DNA from 4 places in the Desulfovibrio aminophilus DSM 12254 genome. Region 3 is predicted to be linked to each of the others. Evidence: predicted binding sites of a transcription regulator. Region 3 holds the regulator's gene; each other region holds the start of a gene.
The links. The regulator sigma-54, encoded in region 3, starts transcription at its own class of promoters, with help from an activator protein. The targets are predictions, from matches to a motif close to CTGGCACGGNNNNTGCTT.
Positions count from the first base shown of each region.

Region 1: fliD (flagellar filament capping protein FliD) is a predicted target of sigma-54. The motif match lies at 4,219-4,236, and genes of this name have one in related genera.
Region 2: H587_RS0105955 (flagellar hook protein FlgE) is a predicted target of sigma-54. The motif match lies at 5,206-5,223, and genes of this name have one in related genera.
Region 4: H587_RS0113775 (protoporphyrinogen/coproporphyrinogen oxidase) is a predicted target of sigma-54. The motif match lies at 3,424-3,441, and genes of this name have one in related genera.

Region 1 is NZ_AUMA01000010.1:227,143-234,599, forward strand. Features, by position in the region: gene H587_RS0108885 (DnaA ATPase domain-containing protein) at 1-1,074, opposite strand, end outside; gene thyX (FAD-dependent thymidylate synthase) at 1,668-2,402, opposite strand; gene H587_RS0108895 (hypothetical protein) at 2,489-2,983, opposite strand; gene H587_RS0108900 (flagellin N-terminal helical domain-containing protein) at 3,225-4,145, shown strand; gene fliD (flagellar filament capping protein FliD) at 4,286-6,019, shown strand; gene fliS (flagellar export chaperone FliS) at 6,053-6,706, shown strand; gene H587_RS0108915 (glycosyltransferase family 4 protein) at 6,746-7,457, shown strand, end outside.
Region 2 is NZ_AUMA01000008.1:163,667-171,123, reverse strand. Features, by position in the region: gene H587_RS0105975 (Rid family detoxifying hydrolase) at 1-243, opposite strand, end outside; gene H587_RS0105970 (L-serine ammonia-lyase, iron-sulfur-dependent, subunit alpha) at 240-1,523, opposite strand; gene H587_RS0105965 (L,D-transpeptidase family protein) at 1,943-2,701, opposite strand; gene pal (peptidoglycan-associated lipoprotein Pal) at 2,834-3,364, opposite strand; gene H587_RS0105955 (flagellar hook protein FlgE) at 3,518-5,113, opposite strand; gene H587_RS0105950 (hypothetical protein) at 5,352-5,591, shown strand; gene H587_RS0105945 (response regulator) at 5,762-6,124, shown strand; gene H587_RS0105940 (peptidylprolyl isomerase) at 6,200-6,790, opposite strand; gene H587_RS0105935 (SH3 domain-containing C40 family peptidase) at 6,903-7,457, shown strand, end outside.
Region 3 is NZ_AUMA01000006.1:298,857-306,313, forward strand. Features, by position in the region: gene H587_RS0103450 (PTS sugar transporter subunit IIA) at 1-349, opposite strand, end outside; gene rapZ (RNase adapter RapZ) at 355-1,236, opposite strand; gene H587_RS0103460 (PTS sugar transporter subunit IIA) at 1,244-1,693, opposite strand; gene hpf (ribosome hibernation-promoting factor, HPF/YfiA family) at 1,695-2,237, opposite strand; gene rpoN (RNA polymerase factor sigma-54) at 2,279-3,727, opposite strand; gene lptB (LPS export ABC transporter ATP-binding protein) at 3,959-4,681, opposite strand; gene H587_RS19490 (LptA/OstA family protein) at 4,681-5,973, opposite strand; gene lptC (LPS export ABC transporter periplasmic protein LptC) at 5,970-6,626, opposite strand; gene H587_RS0103490 (KdsC family phosphatase) at 6,628-7,152, opposite strand; gene kdsA (3-deoxy-8-phosphooctulonate synthase) at 7,139-7,457, opposite strand, start outside.
Region 4 is NZ_KE383875.1:271,556-279,012, reverse strand. Features, by position in the region: gene pstA (phosphate ABC transporter permease PstA) at 41-964, opposite strand; gene pstC (phosphate ABC transporter permease subunit PstC) at 973-1,884, opposite strand; gene H587_RS0113780 (PstS family phosphate ABC transporter substrate-binding protein) at 2,432-3,256, opposite strand; gene H587_RS0113775 (protoporphyrinogen/coproporphyrinogen oxidase) at 3,484-4,833, shown strand; gene H587_RS0113770 (M24 family metallopeptidase) at 4,849-5,910, shown strand; gene H587_RS18800 (glycosyltransferase family 2 protein) at 5,975-7,457, shown strand, end outside.

The sequences.
Region 1 (7,457 bases), on a different contig from region 3:
ATCCGGTCGGGCGTCGGTCACGGCGTAGTTGCGCAGCACGTCCCAGGCCAGATCCAGAGTCACGGCCTGATTGAGCAGCCGAGCCTTGAGCACCAGGTTGCGCAGGCAGCTCTCCAGCTGGCGGATGTCCGAGGTCACGCGCTCAGCCAGCAACTCGGATACGGATTCGGGCACCGTCACCTGCAAGGTCTTGGCCTTGCGCTCCACGATGCGCCGCCGCGTCTCGAAATCCGGCTTCTCGATGCTCGCCAGGAACCCGGAGCAAAACTGGGAGACCAGGGTCGAGTCGAGCCCGGCCAGTTCCCGCGGCAGGAAGGAACTGGTGCAGACCACTTTGCAGCCCCGGGCCTGCAGGGCCTTGAGCGTACAGAGCAGTTCGTCCTGCATCTTCTCCTTGCCCTGAAAGAAATGCACGTCCTCGAGCAGCAGCACGTCCACGGCCTCGCGGAATTCGGCCTTGAAACGCGACACCTCCCGGGCCTTGATGGCCAGGACGAGCCGGGTGGCGAACTCCTCGGCGGTGAGGCAGGCGATGTGCGGCGCGCGACGGTTGCCTTGGGTCGAAAGGGCCTGGCCGATGCCGTGCAGAAGGTGGGTCTTGCCCAGGCCGGGACCGGCGCCGAGGAAGAGATTGTCGGCGGTCAACGTGCCCCTGCACAGGCTGGAGGCGGCGGCCCAGGCCAGCTCGTTGCAGGGGCCGACCACGAAGTCGTCGAGGTTGAAGCGCCACTTGTTCTGGGCCACGGGGCGGGGTGTATGCACGATAGGCAGGCCCAGCTGGCTCGGCGCGGGGTGGACCGCCTCGGTCACGACGACAGGCGTCGACGGGGCTGGAACTCGGCGCACCACGACCTGAACATCGGGGCGGGAGCCGAGAATTTGGGCCGCGCAGTCCGCCACCTCGTTCAGCAGGCGGTCGCGTACCCAGGCGGCGACGAAATCGTTGGGCGCCATCAGGCGTAGCGCCCCATCGACCACTTCCCCGTCCAGGGGTTTGATCCAAACGGTAAATAGTCTGGAATTCAGATTTTTTTCCAGAGCGGCGTAGATATGCTTCCAGGCGTCGGTGACCATGTTCCGCGTTGTATGCAATCGGTCGGAAGCCAACAACGCGAATAAACGGCCGACGCCGTCGCTTTCCCTTTCGCTTCTCTACAACATAACACATTGATATAAAAGCTATTAGTCCTATCCCTCGGTTCCGACCGTCACACGCTCTCCCCAGTAGGCAACGATCCGGTCACAAGGGCTTTGCCGCCTGCAACAGTTTTTTTTCAACAACAAGTTGACAACATTTTAAACATGGTAAAATGAATTTTTCAGCTGAAATTGAACTCTTTCATTATTTTTTAAGATACGATCAGAGTAAAGGTTTACAATTACACTTCGCGGGATGTTCGCAAACGCTTCCGGTTTCGCGCTTAACATATTAAAATTAAAGATATTATATTTAGAGTTCAAAAAAATCCCCGCAGTGGAAATTCCCCAGTCCGCAGCCTCTCTGCCCGCCGAGGCGCGCGGGGACGACGTTCTCGCCACAGCCGTTAGGAACAAAGATATACGCATGAAATAAATAGTAAAATAATAGAAGAGCCCGGACAGCGACACATCCGTGGCGGATGCGGCCGGGCCGGGCTTCCGAGCGGAAAAATCGGAATTATCGGCGGCTACGCCCCGTTATCCCGGAGCGGATAGCGCCCGCACGTGAAGCGGGCCGATTCCGGGCAGTAGCCCAGGCGTTCGCAACGCGCCCCGGCGACGGCGAAGAGGGCGGGCAGGCGATCCCGACAGATCGCCAGCATGGCCAGGGCCATGTCGCGGATCTCCCACTGGGCGCGGGCGCAGCAGCGCAGGCTGAAGAAATGCAGCAGGGCCCGGCAGTTCATGGTCAGCACGATCTTGGTCTCGGCGGCCTGGGGCAGGACGAACCGGGCATCTTCATTGGCCTTCGCCCCCCGGCCGTTGGCCGCCAACAGTCCCCTGAGTTCGCGATAGGCCCCGGAGATCTCCACCATGAGGGTCTCGAAGCGTTCCCGGGCCTCGGGAATCCTGGCGATGGCCGGCGGCAAGATGTAGTCCATGTCGGATTCGTCCACGTAGCGCTGGCTCTGCTGGGAATAGGAGGCGATCCGATGGCGCACCAACTGGTGCGAACAGGCCCGGGAGATGCCCTCCACCGCGAAGCTGAAACTGACGTGCTCCACCGGGCTGTCATGTCCCGACTCCAGGACGGACTGCACGAACTCGGCCTGCTTCTCCCGCCCGATCTCGCCGGAGAGCAGGCGGGGCCACATGTCGGCGACGAATCCCGCGTGGTAGCACTGGCGAAAGGCGGCGTAGATCAGGGACAACGGCTCGGGGGTCATGGCCAACAGCTCGACCCGGAGCTTCTTCTGCGGCATGGGGGCTCCCTTGGCTTGCGGTTTCCGGCGGGTGTACCCAAAACGCCGCCCCTGGGCAAGACGGCCTCGCGCTCTCCTGTTGGGCGCTACAGGCGGAGCTTGTCCAGCAATTCCCGGACCTGCTCCTCCAGCGGCCGGAAGCCCTGAAGCAGAAAATGCAGCGTGCTCATGAATACCGGCTCGGCGGCGAAAAAATGTTCGGCGGCCCGCACACGCAGGCCGTCCGCGTCCTCGTCCGGGTGCTCCCGAAGCAGCCGTTCGGCCACGGCCGGAGCCCCGCTCATGAGATAGAAGACCGTGCCCAGGGAACGCACCCGCTCCGGGCCGCCCTCCAACCCGATGTCGGCTTCGTCCAGGGCCACCACGGCCCGATCCCGCCCGGCTTCCGCCCATTCCTTATAAGAGCGGAACGGGATGCCCAGCCGCTCCGACGCCAGCCGCCCCAGATCGCCGCGTCCCGATCCGGCCACCCCGGCCAGGAACACGATTCCGTCGGGCCGGTAAGGGCGCACCGGCCTGGAACCGTGTGTCCGGGTTTTGTCCGGCTCGGCCACCGCCACCTTTTTTTGGATGAAACGCATGGGCTTGTGCATGCCCCCCTGTAACGCGCCGCCGTTCCCGGGGCAAGGGCGGCATCCCTTTGTCCGCAAGGCGTTTTCGGCTCCGCTCATGGCCGGCCATAATTTTTCATCAAGATTCCTAAAGTTTTCCCAGGACAGGCCGATCAGGTAGGCGACACCAGCGGAGAACAGGTGAAGGGCGTGGTGCCCGGCCGCCGATCCGCACAGGCATGGAAGCCGAAAAACATTCAAGGAGGAAATCATGGCCCTGGTTATCAACCACAACTTGATGGCGATGAATGCGAGCCGTAACCTTTCGAGCTCTTACGGCGCTCTCGCTGTGTCCACCCGCCGCCTGTCGTCCGGCCTCCGCGTCGGCACCGCGGCCGACGACGCCGCCGGCTTGGCTGTCCGCGAGCTCATGCGCTCGGACATCAGGTCGCTGCAGCAGGGCATCCGGAACGCCAACGACGGCATCTCGCTCATCCAGACGGCTGACGGCGCACTCCAGATCATCGACGAGAAGCTGATCCGAATGAAGGAACTGGCCACCCAGGCGGCCACCGGTACCTACAACTCGGACCAGCGCCTCATCATCGACTCGGAGTATCAGGCCATGGCGTCGGAAATCACCCGAATCGCCAACGCCACGGACTTCAACGGCATTCACCTGCTCAACGGCAACCTGTCCGGTGAGAACTCCAGCCACGACGGCACCGGCCTGGTCTCCACCGGCCCGCTGAAGGTCCACTTCGGCACGGCCAACGACTGCGCTGAGGACTACTACTACATCTCCATCGGAACGGCCACGGCCTCCGCCCTGGGTCTCGGCCACGCCACCGGCACCAAGACCGGCACCGGCGCCGCCGCCAACGCGGGCAAGTCCATCTCCACCCAGGCCCTGGCTCAGGCCACCCTGGATGCCCTGCAGGACGCCATCGTGTCCAAGGACAAGATCCGCGCCAACCTGGGCGCCCTCCAGAACCGGCTGGAGAACACCGTGAGCAACCTGGAGATCCAGGCCGAGAACGTCCAGGCCGCCGAATCCCAGATCTCCGACGTGGACGTGGCCACCGAGATGACGGAGTTCACCCGTCAGCAGATCCTGACCCAGTCCGCCGTGTCCATGCTGTCCCAGGCCAACTCCCTGCCGCGGATGGCCCTCAGCCTGATCGGCGGCTAACGCGCCTCGGGCGGCTGAGCGATGAACCTCTAACGGAAAGCCGGACCGCCGAGCGGTCCGGCTTTCCTTTTTGATGGCACCGGCCTTGCATCTTTCCGGGGGCGGACCAGACACGGAATAATTTTCCCGAGGGAATCAGCATGGCCGACGACACCTCTTCCATCAGCGCTTATACTTCAGCCTACACCTCCGGCAACATCAACTTCACCGGACTGGGCAACGGCACGGACTTCAACTCGCTCATCGACGGGTTGGTGAAGGCCGAAAGCGCCCATCTCACCCAGCTCCAGACCTGGCGGGCCACCTGGGACAAGAAGATCACCGCCTTCCAGGAGCTGAACACCTCCATGCTCTCACTCAAGACCGCGCTGGAGAAGATGGACACCATGAACGAATTCCTGACCAAGAACGCCTCGAGCACCAATTCCACCGTGCTCACGGCCACGGCCGACAGCGCGGCCGAGGAAGGCACCCACAAGGTCGAAATCAACCAGTTGGCCCAGAACAAGATCATGGCCACCGTCACCGGTTACAGCGCCGGCAGTTCGGTGATCAACTCCTCCGGCGGCGACCAGATCCTCCAATATGTCTACAAGGGAACCACCTACAACCTCACCGTGCCCACCGGCACCACCGTGGATGGTTTGGTCAACCTCATCAACAACCAGCCCGCGAACCCCGGAGTCAAGGCCCTGGCCATCTTCGACGGCTCAAACTACTATGTCCAATTCCGGGGCATGGATCTGGGCGTGGGCGCATCCTTGACCATCGGCGCGGGCACCACGCTGACAGGCTTCAAGGCCGCCGACTGGACCACCACCCAGAACAACCAGAACTCCCAGATCCGTGTGGATGGCTGGCCCACAAGCGGCTGGATCAGCAACGCCGCCAACAGCGTGAGCAACGTCATCACGGGTCTGACCTTGAACCTCAAGGACTCCGCGCCCGGTTCCACCGTCACGCTGACCGTGGGCACGGACCTGGAGGCGGTCAAGGAGAACGTCCGCACCTTCGTGACCCAGATGAACACGGTTCGCGCCAAGATCCAGGAACTGACCAAGTACGACGACCTGAACAAGGCCGGTTCGTTGCTCACCGGCAACTACGGCGTTGACATCGTCTCCCAGAATCTGAAGAATATCGTCGCCGACAAGGGCGTCGGCTTCATTTCCTACAACACCCTGGGGCTGACGGAAGACACCTACGTCTCCCTGGGACAGATCGGCATCAGCACCGACGCCCAGACCGGATCGGCCACCTTGGGGATGCTCGTGCTGGACGAAGAAAAGCTGGACGAAGCCCTGACCAACAACCCGACCGCAGTGGCCAAGCTCTTCTCGGCGGACGATCTGGGCGAAAGCAAATCCTCGGCCTTCTCGTACCTGTCGCTGGTCAAGGGCACCACCCAACCCGGGGAATACCAGCTCAAGGTCAAGGTCAAGGCCGACGGCTCGGGCATTGAGAGCGCCACCATCAACGGCCATGCGGCCAAAATTTCCGGCGCCTGGGAAATCACCGGCGCGGCGGCGACCCCGGAGGCCGGTCTGGCCATCCGGCTGGATTCGCGAACCGCCGGTTCCACCTATGACGGCATGGTCACGGTCAAGCGCGGCAAGACCGGAGAACTCGCCGACGAACTCAAGGATCTGACCGACAAAAGCGACGGCCCCCTGGCGATCCTGCAGAACAACTACAAGGACATCATCAAGTCCATCGACAGCAAGATCGACTACGAGACGACCCGCTTGGAAAGATACAAGACCACGCTCAAGAACAAGTACGCCCGGCTGGACTCCCTGCTCGGTTATTACGACAAGCTCAACAGCCAGTTGACCAGCTCGATCAAGCAGTTGTCCAGCAGCAGCAGCTCGTAGCCCGTCCCATCTGCCCGTGGAGGACAATCGTTCATGAAGAATGGAGCCAAGGCCTATCTCGCCACCCAGGTGACCACCACCACCCAGGGCGACCTGCTGCTCATGCTCTACGACGCGGCCATCAAATTCCTGAAACAGGCCAAGGTCAAGATCGCCGAGCGAAACTACGCGGAGAAGGGCATCCTCATTTCGCGGGCCCTGGACATCATCAGCGAACTCGCCGAAAGCCTGAACAAGGAGAAGGGCGGCGACGTCGCCAAGAACCTGAACAACCTGTATTTCTTCTGCAGCACTCGTCTGCTCAAGGCCAACCTGAAGATGGATGCGGCCTTGATCGACGAGGTCGTCGGCATCCTCTCCGGCATCCGCTCCGCCTTCGCCCAGATCATCCCAGGCTACGAAGGGCGACCGCCATCGGCCCTGCACGGCGCCTCACCCCTGGCCGACGAGTCCATCGCCACGCCGAAACCCGCTCACCCGATGCCCCAGGTCAACAACCTGGACCTCATGGGCTCCCCGGCCCAGCCCTTGGCTGGAATCCTGCCCCAAAACGACAATGCCGCGACGGCGCTCAAACCCGCCAGGCAGGCTTCCCCCGTTCCGGCGTCGCCGGCCGCTTCCCCGACCCAGCAGCCCGGCGTGAACCGGCTGAGGGCCATCAACGCCTACGCCTCCAACAGGGGCTGATCCGGTTTACTTCCCGGGCCGTCCGTGTCACCACAGGCCATGGCCGCCCCCATCCGCGTACTCCATGTGGCCAAGTCCTTGGGACTCGGCGGCACGGAAAAGGTCATGCAACTCTTCGCCACGCACCTGGACCGCTGCGGTTTTCAGGTGGCGGTCCACAGTCCGCTGGACGGGCCGCGTGGCCCCCTGCTCCGGGCAGCGGGAATCCCCACCCATATCGGCGCGGACCTCTTCAAGACCCTCTGCGCCTGGAAACCGGACGTGGTCCATCTGCACCGCGCGGGCTGGCCCGAGCCCGGGCTCCTGCGCCCACTGGCCGCAGCCCGCGTGCCCGTGGTCGTGGAGACCAACGTTTTCGGTCGCCACGACCCGAGCCCTTCGGCCAAGGTGCTGGACCGCACCCTTTTCGTTTCGCGCTTCTGCGCCGAACGCTTCGCGGCCCACACCGGCATTCCGGCCGAACCGCCGCGCTACGGCGTACTGTACAATCCCGTGGCCACGGATTTCTTCGCCCGGGCCTGCCCGCCGCGCGACCTCTCGGCTCCGGCAGCCGGTCGACTCTCGCGCCCCGACCCGGGCAAGTGGTCACGTCTGGCCCTGGATTTCCTGCCTCTTGCCGCCGAGGCCCTGCCCGGGTTGCGCTATCGGATCGTCGGCGGCCTCCCGGAGGCCGAGGAATATGTGCGGACCCACGGCCTGGAGGCCAACGCGGAGTTCCTGCCGCCGCTGACCTCGGACGAGGAGCTGGCCG
Region 2 (7,457 bases), on a different contig from region 3:
GTCGGCCAGGTAGACGTTGCACTTGAGAATTCGGTCCAGGCCGCTGCCCGCCGCTTCCAGCACCGCGCGCAGATTCTCCAGGGCCAGTTCGGTCTGCTCCGCCACCCCGCCGTAGACGACCTCGCCGTTCACCGGGTCGATGGCCACCTGCCCCGAGGCGAACACCAGCCCGCCATGGCGCACGGCCTGGGAATACGGCCCCACGGGGCCGGGGGCCTTGTCCGTGAAGATGATTCTCCTCATGGCCTTCTCTCCTTCTGATTCGTCCTGATGATCTCCAGGATGCACGAGCCCACCTCGCGCATACCCTGCTCGTTGAGTTTGCCGAGGTTGGCCAAGGTCTGGGCCAGGGTCGAGCCCACCACGCCCATGCCCTGGGGGATGGCCACTCCGTCGCCCACGGCGAAAAAGGCATACTCAATGGCGCTGCCCGCCGTGGCCGAGGCCTTGTAGGCGCAGGATTCCTTGGCCCCGTCGCAGACCACGCCGCTGAAGGCCCCGAGCACGGCCTGGATGGCCTCGTCCATCCTCACCCGGCTTCCTCCCAGCAGGGAGACCGTGCCGGCCGCCACGCCCGAGGCTCCGGCCACGGTGCAGCCGCAGACATTGGTCATACGGGTCAGGATGCGTTTCACCGTGATGGTCACCACGGTGCTCACGGCCAGCGCCCGGATCAGTTCCTCGCGGGAGGCCTCCAGGCCCTCGCCCGCGCCCAACACCCCCAACAGGGCGATGATGCCGATGTTGCCGCTGCCGGCGATGGCCGTGATGGGACGCACCAGCCCACACATGCGGGCCTCCACGGCGGCCCCGGTGTACAGCTTGCCGAGCGCCGCGCAGGCGTGGCGTCCCGCGAGTCCCTCGGTCATCCTCGCCAGGGCCCCGCCGAAACGCAAATCTTTCAGATCGGAGGCGGCGGCCTTGTTCATCTCCGCGGCGCGCAGCAGAAACTCCAGTTCGTCCAACGGGATGCATTCAAGGGCGTCCAACGCCTCCTCGATGTCGAAGGTCTCGGCAAGCGTTTCAGGCGCCGCCGAAACAACCCTCGTCAGGGGCAATTCCCGGCCATTTCTTTCCAACCGCGACACGGCGTCGTAGTCGCCCTGAATCACGGCCAGGGCCTCCTCCGCCCCGGCGCGCACACGGGCCTGAATGTAGAGTTTGTCCGGGCAGTCTCCCGCGTAGCCCACGCGCACACCTCCCTGTTCCAGGTGCGTCAGGGAAGCGGCCACTTTTTCCGGAGTCACGCGGTTCATAATGGCCAGCCCATCGTCGGCGTACTCGGCCATCTCGACGCCCAAGGCCGCGGCCTGTTCGGCTCCGCGACGGCCCGTGCCGGGGATGCCGACGCTCACCGCGTTCTTGTAGACTTCGGGACTGAGCACGACCTCGACATCGCCCGGGGTCCGCCCCAAGGCCTGGGCGGCCACGGCCACCGCCAGGACAATGGCCCCGGGATCGGTGCATCCGGTGGTCTCGACCAGTTCACCCCGAATGATGCGCAACAATTTCTCGGAATCCACGCTCTCTCCCCCTCTCGGAATCGGCCCGGGCGACATGGTGTCCGTAGTTTTCCAGGCTCATCTCGCGCCGAGCGAGTTGATCGGAATTCAATTTTGATTCAACTTGAATTCAAAATGAACCAAAACAGTATTCATGTCAACAGGGATCGCGCTCCGCGTTGGAGCATCTCATCCAGGAGTCCTGTTTTATTGAATGAATATATCTTGGATGGGGTTTGGCGCGCGAAACATCCCGACCCGGCTGGGGCGCGGGTCCATGTTTGCGAAATGCATCATCGAACAAAGCGATGCCGTTCGCGCCTCAAGCAGGAGCCGGCAAACAACCTCGCCGGATCGGCGGGTCAGGCGAGCGGACATGCGCCGCCCCGCGTATGCCCCAAGGGGAAGAGGAAGACGTCCGAGCCGCAGCGCGGGCTCGGCTAGGGCAGTCCCCAGACCGTCTTGAGCCGGCCGTACTCGGCCCGGGGCAGTTGCACCAAGACCGGCCGCTTGACCGTGTCGAGGCGGCGCAGCAGGCGTTCCATGTCGGGCCGCGCCATGGACGTGCAGCCGGAGGTGGGCAGCGGAGGCTCCGAAAACAGGTGCATGAAGATACACGAGCCGCCCCCGGGCACGACCGGGGGTGGATTGTGGCCCACCAGCAAACCCAGGTCGTAGCGGGCGTCGGAACGCAGCATGTTTTCGCAGCTGTCCCAGTTCCTCACCGGGACCTGATCGGCCTGGAATACCGTGTTGTAGCGGGAGGACACGCCGTCGTCCACGCAGATCGTCTGCCCGTTCACCACGAGGAAGGGAAAGGTCTTGAGCTGCGGCGCGAGCGGAGCCCGGCCGAAGGCCGAGTCCAAAGTGAAGATGCCCGCCGGGGCCCGGCCGTCCCCCTCGGCCTTGCGCGGCCCCTCGGTCTGTTCCGGGTGCAGGCCCCGGCCCCACCCCAGCCCCTTGCGCCCCAGGAACACAGGAACCCCCGGACCGACGGCTTTCCAGCTCCCGGTCCAGGAACGCTCGAAGAGCGACAGCGTCCCTTGGGTGGAATCCCAATCCTCCGCCAGCACCAGCAGACACTGGTCCGAGGAGGCCACGGGCGTGACGGCCTTTCCGCCGCCCGGGGAACGCCCACCACAGGAACAACAAAACAGGGCCAAAACCACGATGCAGAACGCCCGGCGCGCGTTGTCCATTCCCATCCTCCCGCTTGGGCTGAACATTAGCCTGGGACCGGATCGCTGAAAAGCCCGGTCGCGCCTCGCGGACAAAAAAAGGCCGACGGCGAACCGTCGGCCTTTCGTGTTGAAAGCGGAACACGTCGCCGACTAGCGGCGAACCACGAACTCGTCGCGACGGTTCTTGGACCAGGCGGCCTCGTTGTGGCCCGGGTCCACGGGGCGCTCCTCGCCGTAGCTCACGGTGTCGACGCGGGAGGGATCGACGCCCAGCACCTTCAGATACTCCTTGGCCGAATCCGCGCGGCGCGAACCCAGAGCCATGTTGTACTCGTTGGTGCCCCGCTCGTCGCAATGCCCCTCGATGGTCACGGAAACCACGGGGTAGCGCTGCATGATCACGGCCTTGTTCTGAAGCCGGTCTCGGTCATCACCCGCGCGGATGGCGGACTTGTCGAAGTCGAAATGGATGGGGGTGGCCAGTTCCTGCATGGCCTGCTCGGCCTTGAGCGCATCCTCGTCCACCGCCGGAGGCGTGTAGGGCTCGGGCGCGGCCGGGGGAGTGGTATCCTCGATGACCACGGCCTGGGGCTGAGCGGCGGTCTTCTTCTTGGCGCAGCCCGCGGCAAGCAGCAGCGCCATGGCCAGGAACACCAACAGGACGGCAAACTTGGACTTCATATGGGCAACTCCTTTCTCGCTGATGACCATTTGCATCACTTTAATTCGTATTCCATCCAGGCACGAAGTCAACTGCCTTTCTAACCCTGGATGAAAAAAAAGAAAAGAGGCCCACCCCTTTCCGGAATGGGCCCGGCGTCATTTTTTCCGTTCTCAGCGCTTCATGCTGATGGCCGTGTTCAACATGGCGTCCGCGGCGCTGACCACCTTGGTATTTGCTTGCAGCCCGCGCTGGGTGACGATCATGTCCACGAACTCCTCAGTCATGTCCACGTTGGACTGTTCCAGGCTCTTGCCCTGGATATTGCCGCGCGGGCCGGTCCCGGCCGTGCCTTCGACCACCGAGCCGGACTCCACGGTCTGGGTGAACAGGTTCGACCCCTCGCGCCGCAGGCCGTACTCGTTGGTGAAGGTGTACAGCGGGATCTGGTAGAGGTTTTCCTCCTCGCCGTTGGAGTAGATCGCCCGCACGTAGCCCTCGCTGGTCACGGAAACGTCCAGGAGATAGCCGGTGGCGTGGCCATCCTGACTGGCGCTCAGGGTGGCCAGGGAGTCGCCGTAGCCGGTGGTGGCGTTGGGCTGCTCGGCGATGGAGGCCAGATTTGGCAGATTCGCCACACTGGTCCCCACGGAGGCGGCCGAGGCGTTGGAGGCCAGCCCAGTCCAACCGCCCGTCGCGCTGCCCAGGCCCAGGTTCAGGGCGATGGTCTGTCCCGTCGTTCCGGCTCCGGCCCCGCTGGCCAGGCCCAGAAAGGTCGCGGTCATGGTCGGGAAGCCGTCGGCGGAAAAGGCCGCGGGCGACCAGTTGCTCAGAAGCGACGAGTCACCGGCTCCCTCATAGGTGTAGGAGGTCTGCCCCACGAACTGGCCGAAGCTGTTGAAGGTCAGCGTGCCCATCATGAGCAGGCCGGCCCCGGAGGTTCCGGTCATCCCGGCGCGGCCGTCGGCGGCCGGGTCCACGGTGGCGATGAATTCCCAATAGGTGTTGCCGTCGCTCGGGGTGACGTCCACCTTGTCGAAATAAAGCGTCATCGGCTGGGCGTTGCCCTGCGCGTCGTAGATGTTGATCGAGCTGGAGTAGGCGTAGCTGCTTCCGGCCAGCGGCGGGTCGGCGGCGCCATCCCAGAGCCCGGCCAGGGCGAAGAAGGGATCGGTGGCGCTCGTGCTGTGGTCGGTCTCGCTCTTGTCCAGGGAGAACTGGAGATTCAGGCGGGTGGTGGGGCTCGGCGGGGAGCTGACGACCCGGGTGGGTACGCCGTCGATGGTCGCATCCTCCCACGGCAGCACGATGTCCGTGACGCCGCCGGAGACCTCGCCGGTGGTCCGGTCGATGGCCCGCCCCTGGAGCACGTTCCCATGGGGATCGACCAGATAGCCCGCGTTGTCGAAACGGTAGTTTCCTGCCCGGGTGTAATAGGACGTGCCGGCGTCCTGGCTGACCACGCGGAACATGCCCTTGCCGTCGATGGCCATGTCCGTGTTCGCGCTGCCGTCCTTGAACGATCCCTGATTGAGATCGATGCGCACGTCGGCCACGCCCACGCCCATGCCCATCTGGAAGGCCGCGCCCGTGTCGTTGGAGAGCACCTGCCCCACGGTCCCGTACCGGCTCATGAGATCCTGAAAAAGGACGTCGCTGCCCCGGTAGGCAATGGTGTCCACATTGGACAGGTCATTGCCGATGACCGACATCTTCTGGCTCAGGGAGGTGACTCCCGTGGCGCCCACGTACATCGCGCTGAAACCCATGAAGGCGCTCCTTTCCCGGCGACCCCACCGGGACTTGCGGAGGTCGGGCCATCGGCCCGGACGTCCGGCAAAAAATTCCTCCACCCCGACAAAGGCAAGGTCCGTGCCAAGATGGAACATCCCCCCGGAACTCCCCTCCGAATCGCGAACGGAACCGTTTTTCTCTTGTGAAGAAGTGGACATGCCGTGCGAGGAGGGATATAAACAAACCAAAGCACTCAAAAAGGGAGGGAGAGTCATGGATTACACCGAGGCGGATCTTCCCGTTCGCATTCATCATGGCGAGATCGTCACCCTGGCTGGAGGCAAGTCCGTCCGTTTCGACAGCAACGGCGAAGCCAAGGACATCTTCTTCGGAGACGAATTCAACGCCAGCCTGCAACTGTTTCCGGGCATGGAGCACGAATTCGAGGCCGGCGGCGCCAGATACCGGTTGGTGCCCGATTTTGACGACACCATGCTCGTCGAGAAGATCTAAACGTCACGACGCCGAAGGCGTCCCGCCCGTCCCGCCCCCGGGACGGGCTTTTTTTCGCCCGCCTCCCCGGGCGTCCCGCTTGTCACTTCCGTCCATCTCTGCCAAAAAGGACAGAGAACACCCGCTCCGAGCGCCGAAGCCGAAAACACGGACGGGCACGGGAACGCAGCATGGCCAAGATCCTCATCGCGGAAGACGACCGCATCTCCCAGAAATTGGCCGCCCGGCTGGTGGAGGACATGGGCCACTCGGCCTTCGTCAGCCCCAACGGGCGACACGCCTACGACGCCATCCGGGTCAACGACTTCCAACTCCTGCTCACGGACATCATGATGCCGGAAATGGACGGCCGCCAGCTCATCCTGGCCCTGCGGGAGGACGCCGCGCTGCGCGACATGCCGGTGATCATCATGTCCGCCGTGGTCGGGGTGAAGGAAATCGCCGGGCTGCTCAAGGTCGGGGCCACCTTCTTCCTGGCCAAGCCCCTGGTCGCCGGAGACCTGCGTGAATATGTCCGCCGCGCCCTGGGCTGACGCCGGGCCGGGCGAAACCCAAAAAGGCCGGACCCTCGCGGGCCCGGCCTTTTCGCTTCATGCGGGAAAAGGGGCTCAGGGTTCCTTGTAGAGGTAGGCCTTGCGCACGACCACCTGCTCCACGGGCACGTCGTCCATCATGCCCCGGGGCGTGGTGCGCAGATTGGCGATGTCCTGGATCACGTTCATGCCCCGGATGATCCGGCCGAACACGGCGTACCCCATGCCTTCGGGAGTGGCCGAACGGAAGTTCAGGAAGTCGTTGTCCCGAACGTTGACGAAGAACTGCGAGGTGGCGCTGTCCGGGTCGGCGGTGCGGGCCATGGCGATGCTTCCGGCCTTGTTCTCCAGCCCGTTGCGGGACTCGCAGGCGATGGCCGGCATGGTCGGCTTCTGGCGGAAGGCGGCGTCGTAGCCGCCGCCCTGGACGATGCCCATGCCCTTGTTGTTGACCACGCGGTGGAAGATGGTTCCGTCGTAGAATCCAGAGTTCACGTACTTCAGGAAGTTGGCCGTGGTCACGGGGGCCTTCTGATTGTCGAGCTGGATGAAGATCATGCCCTTGCTCGTCTCGAAGACCACCACCGGGGCGGGGCCGTCGGCGGCCAGGGCGGCCGCCGGGGCGGCGAGACAAAGCAAGAGGGCCAGCAATCGGATGAGACGCATGCGTTTTCCTCCTCGGCGAATGAATTGCGGCATCCTATCCCCAAGCGCCGTCGCGCTCAACGAAAAAGGCGGGACTTTCGCCGCCAGGGTGAATCTGCTAGGATTGGCCTCCATGCGCTCCATCCCAGTCAGTTCCCGTTCCCGGGCCGCGATCCTGGCGTTCTGCCTGTCCCTGCTCCTCTCCGCCTGCGCGGCCAAGGGCCCCCTGGTTCCGCCAGACCCGCCGGAAGTGCGGGACGTGACCGACCTGCCCCAGGATCTCTTCGCCTATCTCGGCCCGGACGGCGGCCGTTCCGTGTTCACGCCGGACGTCCAGGCCGGGATGCTGCGCGGCTTTCTGACCGGCCACTTCGCGCCCTGGGAACGCACCTCCCCGCCCAAAGATCCCGGGGACGCCTTCTGGGGGCTGAACCACTTCGCGGCCAAGAAGGTCTACGGGGAGAATCTCCTGCGCCGGAGCCCGGCCTGGATGGCCGAGATGCGCCGTCTTTCGCGGCCCGAGGACTTCCCCAACTTCGGCCGCCCGGCCGTGGCCGTTGTGCATACCTCCCTGCGGGTGCTGCCCACCCTGGAACCGGCCTTCCTCAACCGCCACCTGCCGGGTGAAGGCTTCCCCTTCGACTATCTGCAAAACACGGCGATCTGGGCCGGAACCCCGCTCTACCTC
Region 3 (7,457 bases):
GGGGTTGGTTCCGGCTTTGGAGCACCTTGAGGAGCATGGGCAGGTTCACGCCGGTGATGACTTCCAGTGCCGCCGACTTGCACAGGGACAGAGACAGGGTGGTGGGCGTACCGCCGAAGAGATCGGTCATGACCAACACGCCGGCGCCTTGATCCGTGGCCGACACGGCGGCTTTGATGCCCTCCACCAGTTCTTCCATGCCCGCCGAGGCGGCCATGCTCACGGCTCGGCACCCTTCCTGGGGGCCGAGGACCAGAGAGGCCGCCTCCAACAGGGTCTCACCGAAGTTGCCGTGGGTGACCAGCACCACTCCGATGTGCTTTTCCTCAATCCGCTCGTTGTTGGCCATGTCGCTCAACCCAGTTCAAGGTGTCGATGTTCCAGGGTCACGGCGTATCCGGTGCGCCGAAGTGCTTCGCAGACCAGTTCGGCTACCGCCACAGAGCGATGGCGGCCGCCGGTGCAGCCCAGGGCAAGGGTCACGCGATAGCGTCCCTCGGCCAGGTACAAGGGCAGGAGATAGGAGAGAAAGTCCAAGAACTTACTCCGGAACGTCGCCCCAGGGTCATTGGCCAGAACGTAGTCCGCGATGATTGTGTCCTTGCCGGACAGGGGCCGGAGGTTCTCGTCGAAATAGGGGTTGGGCAAAAAACGCAGATCGAAAAGCAGATCCGATTCGATGGGGACGCCGTACTTGAAGCCGAAGGAGATGATGTGGACCCGCAGCACACCCACTTCCTGCTCCAGCGAGGTCCACTTCTCCTGCAGGGTCCGGCGAAGGTCGTGAATGGAATAATTGGTGGTGTCGATCACCAGGTCGGCCCGCTTGCGCAGAGGGTCCAGGAGCACCTTCTCAGTCTCCAAGGCCTGCTCCAGGCCGAGGCTCCGGCTTTCCAGGGGATGCGGTCGGCGGGTGGTGGCGTAGCGTCGCACCAGTTCGGACAGCCTGGCCTCCAGAAAGACGATGTGCGTCCGGACGCCCTGTTTCTTCAATTCTCCGAAAGCCTTGCGCCACTCCTCGGGAAAGTCCATCTGGCGCAGATCCAGTCCCAGCACCAGACCCCGGTGCTTGCTGTCCTGCTCACGGAAGAGACTCACCAGCTTGGGCGTCAGGCTTGCGGGCAGGCCGTCGACGACGAAGAAGCCCAGATCCTCGAAGACCTTGAGGGCCGTGCTCTTGCCCGAGCCCGAGAGACCCGAGACCACGATGACCGAGAAGCTTCGGGTATCCCCCACCAGCGCCTCACCTGTCGTTCAGCAGGTCCCAGAGGGCCTGGCTGTTCGGAGCGGAGATGAAGCTCCGCCGGAAGGAGTCGTCCTTGAGCAGTCGAGAAATGTGGGCCAGGATGCGCAGATGCAGACCGGCCACCTGCTCGGGCGCCAGCACGAGAAAGAAGATGTGGCAGGGCTTGAAGTCCAGGGAATCGAATTCGACGCCCTGGATGCTCCGCCCCGCCACAACCACGATCTGGGTCAGCCCCGGCAGCTTGCCGTGAGGGATGGCGATGCCGTCCCCGATGCCGGTGGTGCCGAGGCTTTCGCGTTCAAGCAGGACGGCCACGGCCTCGTCCGGATCGACCGGCGGGGTCAGGGCGGCCAGAGACGCCGTCAACTCCGCCAGAACATCGGCCTTGGCCGTGGCCTTGAGGTCCGAGAGGACCAAGTCCCGCGACAGGTATTCCGAAAGCCGCATTTCAGATTCCAGGGTCGATGAGCCCGAAGTCGCCGTTCTTGCGCCGGTAGATGACGTTCAGGCCATCAGTCTCAGAGTTGCGGAAGACCAGGAAGTCGTAACTCCTGGACTCCAGTTGCATGGCGGCCTCGTCCACGCTCATGGGCTTGGGCTCGTACTTGTCCATCTCGGCGATGGACGGGGTGCGCTTCCCCGATTCCTCGATGAAGGTCAGCACGCCCATGCTCACTGCCCGTTCGCGGCCCGCGCGGCGGCGGTCCTTCTGCTTCTCGCGCATCCGGCGCAATTGGGCTTCGAGCTTGTCCAAGACCATGTCGATGGTCGAGTACATGTCCTCGGACTCTTCGTAGGCAGAAAGATGCAGATTGTCGGCCAGGAAGACCACGTCGGCCTTGTGGCGGAACTTCTCCACGGAGAGGTTGACCTGCAGTTCGGGATCCTCGGCGTCGGAAATGAACTTGGAGAGCTTCTCGAAACGCGACTCGGCGTATTCCTTGAGATGCTCGGACGGGTCGAAATTCTTGAAGTTGAAGGAGATGTTCATATGTATCCTCCTGTTCGAGTAAGGAGTGTACGGGCCAAGGGTCAGAGAATGTCCTTGCGCTTGGACGAAGAGGCGATGTTCATGGCCGAACGGTACTTGGCCACCGTGCGGCGGGCGATGTCCACCTTGAGGTGATCCTTGAGGATTTCCCCGATGCGCTCGTCGGACAGGGGGTGCTTGGGATCCTCCTCGCCGATGAGCTTTTTGATCAGGGCCTTGACGCTCTCGGAACCGACCTGGGTGCCGTCCTCCAGGTCCAGGGCGCTGTTGAAGAAGAACTTCAGCTCGAACACGCCGTGCGGCGTGGCCACGTACTTGCTCGTGGTGATGCGGCTGACCGTGGACTCGTGCATGCCGATGTCCTCGGCCACTTCCTTGAGTATGAGCGGCTTGAGCTTGGTCACGCCGTACTCGAAGAACTCGCGCTGGAAGCGCACGATGCTCTCCACGACCTTGTAGAGGGTGCGCTGACGCTGGTAGAGGCTCTTCATGAGCCAGGCCGCCGAGCGCATCTTCTCCTGGACGTAGTCCTTTTCCTTGCCCGCGGTCTGGGACAGGGAGTCGGCGAAAAAGGTGTTCAACTGAAGGCGCGGCAGTCCATCCTCGTTGAGTACGATGATGAAATCGTCGCCGTACTTGTAGACGAAGACGTCCGGGGAGACGTAGTGCGGCTCGGTGCTGGAGAAGTTGGCCCCGGGCATGGGATCAAGCTTCTGGATGATTTCCAGGTAGTGCTTGAGCTCCTCCATGTCGATCTTGAACTTGCGGGCCAGTGGCTTGTAGCGCTTCTTTTCGAGGTCTTCCAGGTGCTCGTCCACCAGTGAGAGCAGGATGGGGTCGGTCTCGCCCAGGATCTCGAGCTGCACGAGCAGGCATTCGCGAGGAGTGCGCGCGGCCACGCCCACCGGGTCCAGGCGCTGGATGCGGTGGATGACGGCCTCGATCTCCTCGTCCGCGGCGTCGGGCACCATGGCCCGAATGTCGTCCATGTCGGCATGCAGATAGCCGCCGGAATCCAGGTTGCCGATGACCGCCTCGCCGATGTCCAGTTCCCGCGGGGTGAAGTGCGACAGGCGCATCTGCCAACTCAGGTGGCCGTCCAGAGAAGGCTTGCTGGCCAAGCGGGCCTCGAAGGAGACGCCCTCCTCCGGTATCTCGGTTTCGCGAACCTGGGCCTGCTTGGAGATGCTGGAAAATTCGCCCAGGTAGTTCTCCCAGTCCGTGCTGCGGATCATCTCCTCGCTGCGTTCCGGGGAAGTCATTTCAGGCGTGGCCGTGGTCTGGTCCACCTCCACGGGCATTTCTTCCATGGGCAGGTCCGAACGTTCGGTCTCGGCTTCCTCCAAAAAAGGATTCTCCAGAAGCTCCTGCTGAACCGTTTCCACCAGCTCCAGGCGCGAGAGCTGCAACAGCTTGATGGCCTGCTGCAACTGGGGGGTCATGACCAGCTGCTGCGAGAGCTTGAGTTGTTGTCTCAGTTCAAGTCCCATGACGCCCGAAACATCCTTTATGGGCCGTTTGGGCGGCCCGATTCAGCTTATTTTTTCACGTTACGGCTTCATTGTGCCACAGTCACCCGGACGGCGCAACCAAGGATCTCGCGGAACTCCCCGTCCGTATTGGTTTTTCGATGAAGACCGCCGACATGAAAAAAGTGTACCAAGTCTGGCGAGGCATGTAAATCGGGCCGGCACGGCGGGCAAACGGAAAAGGCTGGGCGGTCAGAGGCTGAAATCTTCGCCCAGGTAAAGCTGGCGGGCCTTGCTGTCGCGCACGATCTCTTCCGGGGTGCCCTCGAGAATGATCGTGCCTTCGTAGACCAGATAGGCGCGATCGCAGATATTCAGGGTTTCGCGCACATTGTGGTCCGAGATGAGGATGCCCATGCCCATCTTCTTGAGCATGGAGATGATCTCCTGGATGTCGATGACCGCTATTGGGTCGATGCCCGCGAAGGGTTCATCCAGGAGGATGAACTTTGGGTCCAGAATGAGCGCCCTGGCGATTTCCAGCCGCCGTCGTTCGCCGCCGGAAAGGTACATGGCGGGCTGGTCCGCCAGTCGCTTGATGCCGAATTGGTCCATGAGTTCGTCGGCGCGCTTGCGTTGCCGCTCCGGCGAGAGAGCGGACTGCTCCAGGATGATCTGGAGGTTCTGGCGCACGGTGAGCTTGCGGAAGATGGAGCTTTCCTGAGGCAGGTAGGACATGCCGAGACGGGCCCGTTCGTGCAGTGGTCGGTCGGTGATGGGCTGGTCTTCCAGGAGCACTTCCCCGCCGTTGGGCCGGACGATGCCCACGAGCATATAGAAGGTGGTCGTCTTGCCCGCGCCGTTGGGGCCGAGCAGACCGACCACCTCGCGGGGAGAGAGATTCAGGTGGATGTCGTGGACCACCTCGCGGTTGCCGTACCGCTTCTTTAGGTTCGTGGCGATGAGACCGGCCATCAGGGTTTCTTCGCCCCCTCGGGCACACGGAAGATGGCTTCCACCCGTTTGTTCTGTCCGCCGAGCACCTCGCTGCGGTTGTCCTTGACGTAGAACTTGATGACTTCCCCGGCGACGCTGTTGGCGCCGTCGTTCAGCCGGGGGTTGCCCTCCATGCGCAGGACGCCGTCCTTCACGAAGTAGATCAGGGTCTGGCAGGTGCCTTCGCTTTTTTCCTTCTTCATCTTCACACCGCCGTCGGCCACGATGCGCTCGATGTTGTCGGCCACGTCCTTGGCGCCCTTGCCCGCCTCGGTGAAGTAGGCAGAAAGGGTGGTCGCCCAGAGATGCAAACCTTCGTGCTCGGCCTGGACGTTGCCCGAGAAGGTCACCTTGCGGTCCTTCTCCACATAGGTCATCCGATCGGCGGTGATTTTCACCGGAGTCTGGGCCTCTGTCGTGGCGGACGGTGTTTCACCGGGAACCACGGGGACCGGTTGGACCGCCTCGGTGATCTCGGAACGCGAGGCGACGGGAGCGGTCGGCTCCGGCGTCGTCGATTTGGAAGACGCCGCCGGTGTCGAAAGCTGGGCCAGGGGCTTCACCCCGGGAGTCTCGGGCAGCAGTTCCGAGGCGTGAACGAAGCCGAGAGCCTTGGATTCTTCAAGGTTCTTGTCGTCCAACTTGAAGACGGCGAACCAGCCGTCGCGGAGGAAGGCGGCCTGGACGCGCTGGCCGGGAGCCAGCGTGGCGGAAATCGGAGAGTTGACCGCCCGGGCCGTGCGCACGGAGACTTTTATGGCGGCGGCCTTGATCTCCGAAGGGATGATGCTGGAAACCGGCAGGGGCTTCGTTTCCACTGTGGGCGCGGCGATGGGAGCGGACTGCGCCGGAGCTTTGATCTCCGGCATGGGCACACCTACGGGAATCTTGGTTTCAGCGGGTGCCGGCTGCGCCGTACCGACGCCGACGGGAACCTGGTTTTTGGTCGGCGGAGCGGGGATCTGCACCTTGGCTGCAGGGGCTGGCGCAGCCTCCGGAGTTACGGGCAAAAGGAAACTGGCCTTGGCGTAGCCCAAAGCCTTGGATTCTTCCGGGGTGGCGGCGTTCAGGTCGAAGACGGCGTACCAGCCGTCGCGGAGATGATCCACGCGGACCTTCTCCCCGGCCTGAAGGGTCTTGACGTGTTCGCTCTCCAGACTGCGGGCCTTGCGCACGTTGAGCGGCCGGTCGGCATAACGGATCTCGCCGAAGGCCCATGCATGGGTGGCGATGAGCAGCAAAATGAGGGCGAACGTGAGGCGTTTGGTCATGGTGTCGTTCCTTGGGGCTTGGACTGGTCCGCTGGGGGCAGAAGGTCAAGGTTCACATCGCGCGAGGCGATGAAGGCCGTCACGCCGCCGGCGGCCACCAACTCCCGGGAGGCCAGATCGATTTCCACGGCCGCGGCGTCGATGGACATGTCCGGGCGGCGCACCTGCACCGATCCCTTGAGAAAGACCTTGTTCATGGCCCCGATGTAATCGAAATTGTCCGCCGTCAGGGCGAAAAGCCCGTAACGTCCCTCCACGCGGTCCCAGAGGGTCAGGTTGTCGCCTTGCTGATCGATCTCGCCGCGCTCGGCCTGAACGTAGACTTCCCGGCGCTCCTCTCCCACGTAGGAGAGCATCTGCGGCTTGACCACCACCACCCTGCCCTTCTCCTGGCTGTACTGGGCGCTGCGGGCCTTGAGCCGCCACTGGATCTGCCCGGCCTTGCCCTGGACCAGCTCGATGTCTTGGGCCGAGATGTCCGCTCCGCCCAGGGCGCCGGACGCCAGCCCCTGCTCCACGGCCTTGGCCGCGCTTTTGGCCGCGCCTTTGACCGCGTCGCGGTCGTGGTCCTCGCGGGAAAGGAGTGTCCCCAGCAGCACGCCGCCCACGAAGATCGCCGCCACGGCGGCCCAGGCCTTTCCCGTCAGACGCATATTACTCCGCCCAACGTCGCCAGAGGGCGTCCAGCTTGCCCTGGCAGCGCAGCAGGAAGGCGATGGTTTCCCGCACCGCCCCCTGGCCGCCTGGTCGGGCTGGACACCAGCGAGCCAGCGCCAGAATTTCCGGTTGGGCGTTGGGCACGGCCAGGGGCAGGCCCACGCGGCGCATGATGGCCGCGTCCACCCAGTCGTCGCCCAGGTAGGCCACCTGGGCCGGGACGATGCCCCGTTTCCGGCACATCTCGTCCAGGAGCAGGCTCTTCTCCACATGCCCGGCGTGATATTCCTCGATGCCCAGTTCACGCACCCGGCGCTCCACGGCAGTGTGCTTCAGGCCGGTGATCACGGCCACTTCCAGTCCGACCGCCTGGGCCAGCTTGATGCCCAGGCCGTCCTGCACGTGGAAGCGTTTACTGACATTGCCTTCGTGGTCGTAGTAAAGCCCGCCGTCGGTGAGTACGCCGTCCACGTCCAGGACGAGCAGGCGGATTTCACGGGCCAGTTCTTCAACTGGGGTCATTGAGGCTCCAGATGGCCTGAAGGTGCTTGAGCAGAGGTTCCAGTTGGTTGAGAGCCAAGCTGTTGGGCCCGTCGCAAAGGGCCCGATCCGGATCGGGGTGGACTTCCATGAACACGCCCCGGGCTCCGGCGGCCACCGCCGCCTTGGCCAACACGGGCACGAACTCCCGCTGGCCGCCCGAGCAGCCGCCCTGGCCGCCCGGCAACTGCACGGAATGCGTGGCGTCGAAGATCACCGGCACACCGAAGCCGCTCATGAGCGGGATGGAACGCATGTCCACCACGAGATTGTTGTAACCGAAACTC
Region 4 (7,457 bases), on a different contig from region 3:
GGTCCGGCGGCCGGCGTCACAAAAGAGGAAGCCGGAGCGGTCAACGGCTCATCTTGCGCTGGAGGCGGGCCCGGATGAAAATGGCGATGAGGTTCATGCCGAGCACCAGGGCGATGAGCACGAGGGCCGTGCCGTACTGGAGGTGGCGGGTCTTCTCGATTTCGGTTCCGGCCGTGGCCAGGACGTAGATATGGTAGGGCAGGGCCATGACGTCGTCCAGGATGGAGGTCGGCATGAGCGGGGTGAAGAAAACGGCGGCCGTGAACATGATCGCGGCGGTCTCCCCGGCGGCCCGACTGATGCCCAGGATGGAGCCGGTGAGGATGCCGGGCAGGGCCGCGGGCAGGACCACCTTGGAGATGGTCTGCCACTTGGTGGCGCCCAGGCCCAGGGAGGCTTCGCGGTAGGTCTGGGGCACGGAGCGCAGGGCCTCCTCGGTGGTGCCGATGACCACGGGCAGGGTCAGCGCCCCCAGGGTCAGTGCCCCGGCGGCGATGGAAACGCCGAGGTGCATGACCGTGACGAAGAAGGCCAGGCCGAAGAGCCCGAAGACCACCGAGGGCACCCCGGCCAGGTTGGAGATGCCCAGGCGGATGAGCCGCAGGGCGCGGCCGGGGCGGGCGTACTCGTGGAGATAGATGGCCGAGGCCACGCCCAGGGGCAGGGCCACGACCATGGAGCCGAAACTGAGCAGGAACGTGCCCAGGATGCAGGGGAAGATGCCGCCCTCGGTCATGGATTTGCGCGGGGCTTCGGTGAGGAATTCCCAACTGATGGCCGAGAGGCCGTTGAACAGGAGAAAGCCGAGGATCACGGCCAGGGCCAGGGCGTTGATCAGCACCGCTCCCCGAAAGACCCAGAAGACGCCCGCTTGGAGCGTCTTGCGCCGCTGGTCGCGGCGGCGGGCCTGTTCCTCGGGCAGGAAGCGGGAGAGGCCGTGGGTGGTGGTCGCTTCGGACTGCATGGCGTCTCCTAGAGCGTGGCCGCGCCGACCTGCTTGTATTTGTGCGCGATGTGGTCGGCCACGATGTTGAAGAGAAGGGTGAAGACGAAGAGCACCATGCCGATGGCGAACAGGGCGTAGTAGTGTTCGCTCTGGAACGGGGCCTCGCCCATCTCGGCCGCGATGCTCGCGGGCATGGGCCGCACCGGGTCGAAGATCGAGGAGGGGATGAGTCCCGCGCCTCCGGCCACCATGAGCACCACCATGGTTTCGCCGATGGAGCGGGACATGCCCAGGATCACCGCCGTGCTGATGCCCGAGAGCGAGGCCGGCACGATGACCCGGCCCAGGGTCTCCAGGTGGGTGGCTCCCAGGGCCAGGGACGCCTCCTTGAGCTCCTTGGGCACGGCGAAGATGGCGTCCTCGGACACGCTGGTGATGGTCGGCACGGACATGAAGGCCAGCATGAGCGAGGCGTTGAACAGGTTCAGCCCCGTGGCCACGTGGAAGGCGTCCTGCAGAAAGGGCGCGACCACGACCATGCCGAAGAAGCCGATGACCACCGAGGGCAGCGAGGCCAGCAGCTCGATCATCGGCTTGAAGATCTCGCGCACGCGGGGGCTGGCGATTTCGGCCAGGTACACGGCGGTCATCACCCCCAGGGGAATGGCGATGCACGAGGAGAGGACCGTGACCGCGATGGAGCCCGCGATGAGCGGCAGGATCCCCAGAAGCGGAGGGTCTTCGGTGGGGTACCAGAGATGCCCGAAGAGGAAGTCCGGCAGCGAGACCGCCTTGAACACCGGCAGACCCTCGGCGAAGAGGAAGAGCATGATCAGGAAGAGCACCAGGATGCAGGTGGTGGCGGTGCCCAGGAAGGCGGACTGGATGAGCCGCTCCCGGGTGGTGCGCTGGAGCTTGAGGGCCTTGAGCAACAGCATGATCCCGGCCGCCAGGGCCAGGACGGCGGCGGCGATGTCGTAGCCGTGGGCGCGGGCCGAGGCCCGGTGGCGGACGAGTCCGGCGAGCACGTCCAGGGCGGTTTGGCCCTTGGGGGGGGCCGCCGTGAAGGCCCGATCCTGGCGCAGATACTTGGACAGGCGTTCCAGATCCTCCAGCGAAACCTGGAGCCGGGCCTCGGCTGTGGCGGCATCCGCCTCGACCTTGGCCCGTTCGGTCAGCTCGAATTCCACGTTGCGCTGGATCTCGCGCAGGGCCCGGGCCACGCTCGGGTATTCCTCACCGGACTTGGTCAGGACGTCGGCCTTGAGCAGGGCCAGCTTCTCGACCTCGCTGTGTCGCGAGGCGGCTTGACCGAGGAGGAACAGGCCCAGGGCCAGGGCCAGGAGCATGCCGACGGACAGATGGAAACGGTTCACCGGGACACCTCGGATGCGTTGGAGCCGGAAATCCTGAATGGGCATCGGAACGACGGAACCCGCCGGAACGGCGCGGGCCGTTCCGGCGGGACGTCGGGTCGACGTCCGACTACTTCTTCAACGGCACGAAACCGATCTCGTCGGCCAGCTTCTGACCGGCGGGGGAGAGCATGAAGTCCACCAGACCCTTGGCGTCGCCCTTGGGCTCGCCGGGGGTGTAGAGATTCAGCCCGCGGGAGACGGGATAGGTCTTGTTCAGGGCCGTGGTGGCGTCGCCCATGACGCCGCCCACGCTGACCTGCTTGATTTCCTTGTTCAGGTAGCCCAGGCCGATGTAGCCGATGGCCAGCTTGTTCTTGGACACGGCCTGGACCACGGCTCCGTTGGAGGCCTGGAGCAGGGCGCCGGGGAAGACGCGTTCCTTCTTGCCGCCGTCATGCATGACCTTGTTCTCCCAGCAGTCGTAGGTGCCGGAGGAGGTGTCGCGGGAGATGACCACGATCTGGGCGTCGGCGCCGCCGACGTCCTTCCAGTTGGTGATCTTGCCTGCGTAGATGTCCTGGAGCTGGGCCACGCTCAGATCCTTGACCGCGTTGCCCGGATGCACGATGGGCACGATGCAGTCGTAGGCCACGACGAACAGCTTGGGCGCGCGGCCGTTGGCGGTGGCGGCCTCGATCTCCTTGTCCTTCATGTCGCGGGACATCATGGCGATGTCGCAGGTGCCGTCGATGAGGGCCTTGGCTCCTTCGCTGGAACCGCCGCCGGAGATGGAGACGTTCACGCCCTTGTTTTGGGCCATGAACGCTTCGGCCGACTTCTGCATGAGCGGAAGCACGGTGGTGGAGCCCTTGACTTCGACGCTGCCGGCGAAGGCCAGGCCGGACAGACACAGGGTCAGCGCGGCGGCGAGCGCCACAATCTTGATCTTCATGGAAACGTCCTCCGCGAATGGGATGAGGTTTGAAAACGTTCGTGCCGAATTCGGATGAAGGTTTTCTAGCAATCCCACGTTACATTAATGTGACGGAAAAGAGAAAGCTGGGTGACACGAGAAGCGTCCCGTGCCGTTTTCCCGCCCCGCGAGGGGAGACGGCGCGACTGGCACGGAACTTGATGCGTCGGCTTTCGCGACGTAGAACCGTCCCGGAGGAGAAACGAGTGGAAGTCAAGCACCTCATCATCGGAGCCGGTCCCACGGGGCTCGGCGCGGCCCATCGGCTGCGGGAGCTGGGTCAGGAATCCTTCCTGGTCCTGGAAAAAAATGCCCACCCCGGCGGCCTGTCGGCCAGCTTCCGCGACGCGGCCGGGTTCACCTGGGACATCGGCGGCCACGTCCTCTTCTCCCATTATCCTTATTTCGACAAACTGGTGGACGACCTGCTGGCCGGGGAATACCTGGAGCATCAGCGCGAGTCCTGGGTCCGCGCCTGCGGCGGCTGGGTGCCCTATCCCTTTCAGAACAACGTCCGCCACCTGCCCCGGGCTGAACGCTGGGACTGCGTGCGCGGGCTGCTGCCGGGCAAACGTCCCGAGGGGCGGCCGGAGAACTTCCGACAGTGGATCGAGTGCGTTTTCGGCCGGGGCATCGCGGACATCTTCATGCTGCCCTATAACTTCAAGGTCTGGGCCACGCCGCCGGAACGCATGGATTTCAAATGGATCGGCGAGCGGGTGAGCGTGGTGGACCTGGAGGGAGTGCTCAAGAACATCCTCCTGGAGTTGGACGACGTGGCCTGGGGCCCGAACAACACCTTCAGGTTCCCGCTGCGCGGCGGCACGGGCGAAATTTTTCGCCGCCTGGCCGCCCGGGTGGAGGACAAGGTGCGCTACGGCGCGGACGTGGTCCGGCTGGACGCCCGGAACCGGACCGCGCGCACGGCCGACGGCCAGGAGGTGCGCTACGAGACGCTCCTGAGCACCGCGCCCCTGGATCTCCTGGCCGGGCGCTGGCTGGCCGATCCCGAGCCGGAGCTGGTGGAGGCCGCCTCCGCCCTGGTCCACAACGGGGTCTACGTGGCCGGGGTGGGCCTGCCGCCCTCGGGCAGGACCGACAGCCGTTGCTGGATGTATTTTCCCGGCGAGGAGACGCCCTTCTATCGGACCACCAACTTTCACAACTATTCGCCCAATAACCCGGCCGCGCCGGACCAGCGGGCGCTCATGTGCGAGACGAGCTTCTCGGCGCACAAACCGGAAAGATTGGCCGGGCTCATGGCCCGCACGGAGGCCGGGCTCGCGGCCTGCGGCCTGATGGCCCCCGGAGACGGCGAACGAGTTCTGACCCGCTGGGAGACGGTGGTGGACTATGGCTATCCCGTGCCTTGCCTTGCCCGCGACCAGGCGCTACAGACCATACAGCCGCGCCTGGAGGCCCAGGGAATCTTTTCCCGGGGCCGCTTCGGCGGCTGGAAGTACGAGGTGGGCAACATGGACCATTCCGTCATGCAGGGCGTGGAATGGGCCGAACGCATGGTCCAGGGCCTGCCGGAGCGCACCTATTCCCTGTAACGCATGGACGTGGACGTGATCGTTTTCGAGCAGCGCCGTCAGGCGCTCAAGGAAAGTCTGCGGGCGCGGGGCCTGCCCGCCCTGCTCGTGTCCCACGCCGCCAACCGCTGGTACCTTTCCGGCTTCGAGCTGGCCGACTCGCAGTGCAACGAGTCGGCCGGCTGGCTGGTGATCACGGCCCACGGCGGCGACACCCTGCTCACCGACCCCCGCTTCGAGGAGGCCGCCCGCCGGGTCTGGCCCGATGAGATCGTCATCTATTCCTCGCGCAAGATGGAAGTGGTCGGAGCCTTCCTCAAGTCCCTGAATCCGCCCGCCTTGGGCTTCGAGCCCCGGTCGCTTTGCGTGCGCGACTATGAGCGCCTGCGCGAGTTCGTCGCCCTGACGCCCACCGAGGGCTTGGTGGAGGATCTGCGGGTCATCAAGGACGCGGACGAGATCCGGCGCATGGAGGCCTCCTGCGTCCTGAACGAACGGGTCATGCTGGCCCTGCCCGAGCGGCTCGTCCCGGGCATGACCGAGGCCCAGGCGTCCTGGGAGGTGGAGCGGCTCTTCCGCGAGGGCGGGGCCTCGGGCCTGGCCTTCCCGACCATCGTGGGCGCGGGGGTGAACGCGGCCCTGCCCCATGCCGAGCCCGGCCAGGACCGCCTGCCGGCGCAGGGGCTCGTGCTCGTGGACGCGGGCGGCCGCTTGGACGCCTACTGCTCGGACCAGACCCGGACCTTCTGGCTCGGGAGCGAACCCTCGGACCGCTTCCGCCACGTCCTGGCTCTCGTGCGCGAGGCCCAGCGCCGGGCCATCGAATACATCCGGCCGGGCGCGCCCATCGCCGAGTCCTACCATCTGGTCCGGCGCTTCTTCGAGGAGCACGGCGTGGCCGACCGCTTCACCCACGGCCTGGGCCACGGGGTGGGCCTGGAGACCCACGAGGCCCCCAGCCTGTCGAGCCAGAGCCGGGACGTATTCCGGCCGGGCATGGTGGTCACGGTGGAGCCGGGCCTGTACTGGCCGGACTGGGGCGGGGTGCGCTGGGAGCACATGGTCCTGGTCACGGAAGACGGTTGCCGCGTCCTTTGACGCATCGCGCGGCATACACCCGCACCTTTTCCGCCCACCGCCGGGCCGCCCCAAGGGAGGGGAGATGCACGCCGCCTATTTCACGGTCCTGGCCCGGGGCATGAGCGGAGAGCTGGAACGGCTCTCCGGCGACGAGGTTCTGGAGCACCTGGACAACCACCGTTCCCAGCTCCTCCTGGACCCCACCATCTGCTCCTGTTACGCCGCGCGTCTGGCGGCCGAGCCCGACCTCGGGTCCATGCCCGGGATCGTCGCCGCCCTGGCCGCGATTTTGGCCAAGCGGCTCAGGCTGGAACCCTTCGACGAGCAGACCGCCCGCGCCCTGGCGCGCATCGCCGGGGACAACGAGGCCGCCGTGCGCGCCGACCTCTTGGCCTCGCTCAACGCCGAGCCGGACGGATTGAAGGACATCCTGGCTCTGGACGGACCGGACGAGCGCCTGGAGACCGAGCCCGTGCTGCGCACCCTGTTGCGGGTCTATCCCTCCTATGTCCAGGTTGCGGACCTGCTCCTGGACCTGGACCTGCGACGCGGCCGCGCCCCGGGCGACTGGCTGGCCTCCTTCCGCTGCCCCGGGCTGCTAGAGGCCGCGTGGCGGGCCCGGCTCTTCGCCCACCACGCGACCCTGGGCCTGCGGGCTGGGGCCGACGCGCTCTGGGCCGGGCTGCCCCAGGCAGTCCGCGACGAGACGCTCTGCAACCTGGCCGCGTCCTTGCGCCTGTCCGCGGGTGAATACGAGGCGGCCGCCTCCATGCTGCGAGCCTCCCTTGCCCTGGACCCGTCCCAGACGCCCATCGCCCTGCGCCTTGCCGAGTTGGACCGGCCAACGCCCCTGGACCCGGCGCTGATCCGGGACCGCTCCGTGGTGGTCTGCCTGTACACCTTCAACAAGGCCGCACTGCTGGAGCGCACCCTGGCTTCCCTGGCCGCCTCGGACCTGGGCGCGGCCAAGGTCCGCCTGCTGCTCAACGGCTGCTCGGACCATAGCCGCCGGGTAGCCGACACGGCGCGGGCGCTTTTCCCGGACAACGACTTCCAGGTCGTCGACCTGCCGGTGAACGTAGGCGCTCCGGCGGCGCGCAACTGGCTGGCGGCCCTGCCCGAGTGCCGCGAGGCCGACTCCGTGGCCTACCTGGACGACGACGTGGAGATTCCGGCGGACTGGCTGGGCCGTTTTCTGAGCGTGGCCGAGGCCGACCCCGGCATCGGCGTGGTGGGCTGCAAGGTTCTGGACCCCGGGAACCCCGCCCGATTGCAGTACCTGTACCGCAACGTGGCCCTGGCCCGGCCGGACCTGTTCAAGCTTTCCATCCACGCCCCGGAGGGGGCCCTGGACCTGGGGCTCTACGACTACACCCGCGAAACCATGTCGGTCATGGGCTGCTGCCATCTGCTTCGGGGCCGGGCCCTGCGGGAACTGCCGGGCTTCGACATCCGCTTCAACCCCTCCCAGGGCGACGACCTGGACCACGATCTGGCCGCCTGCCTGGCGGGCTGGCGGGTGGTCTACACCGGCACGGTGGCCTGCGTGCATCATCAGGCGACGG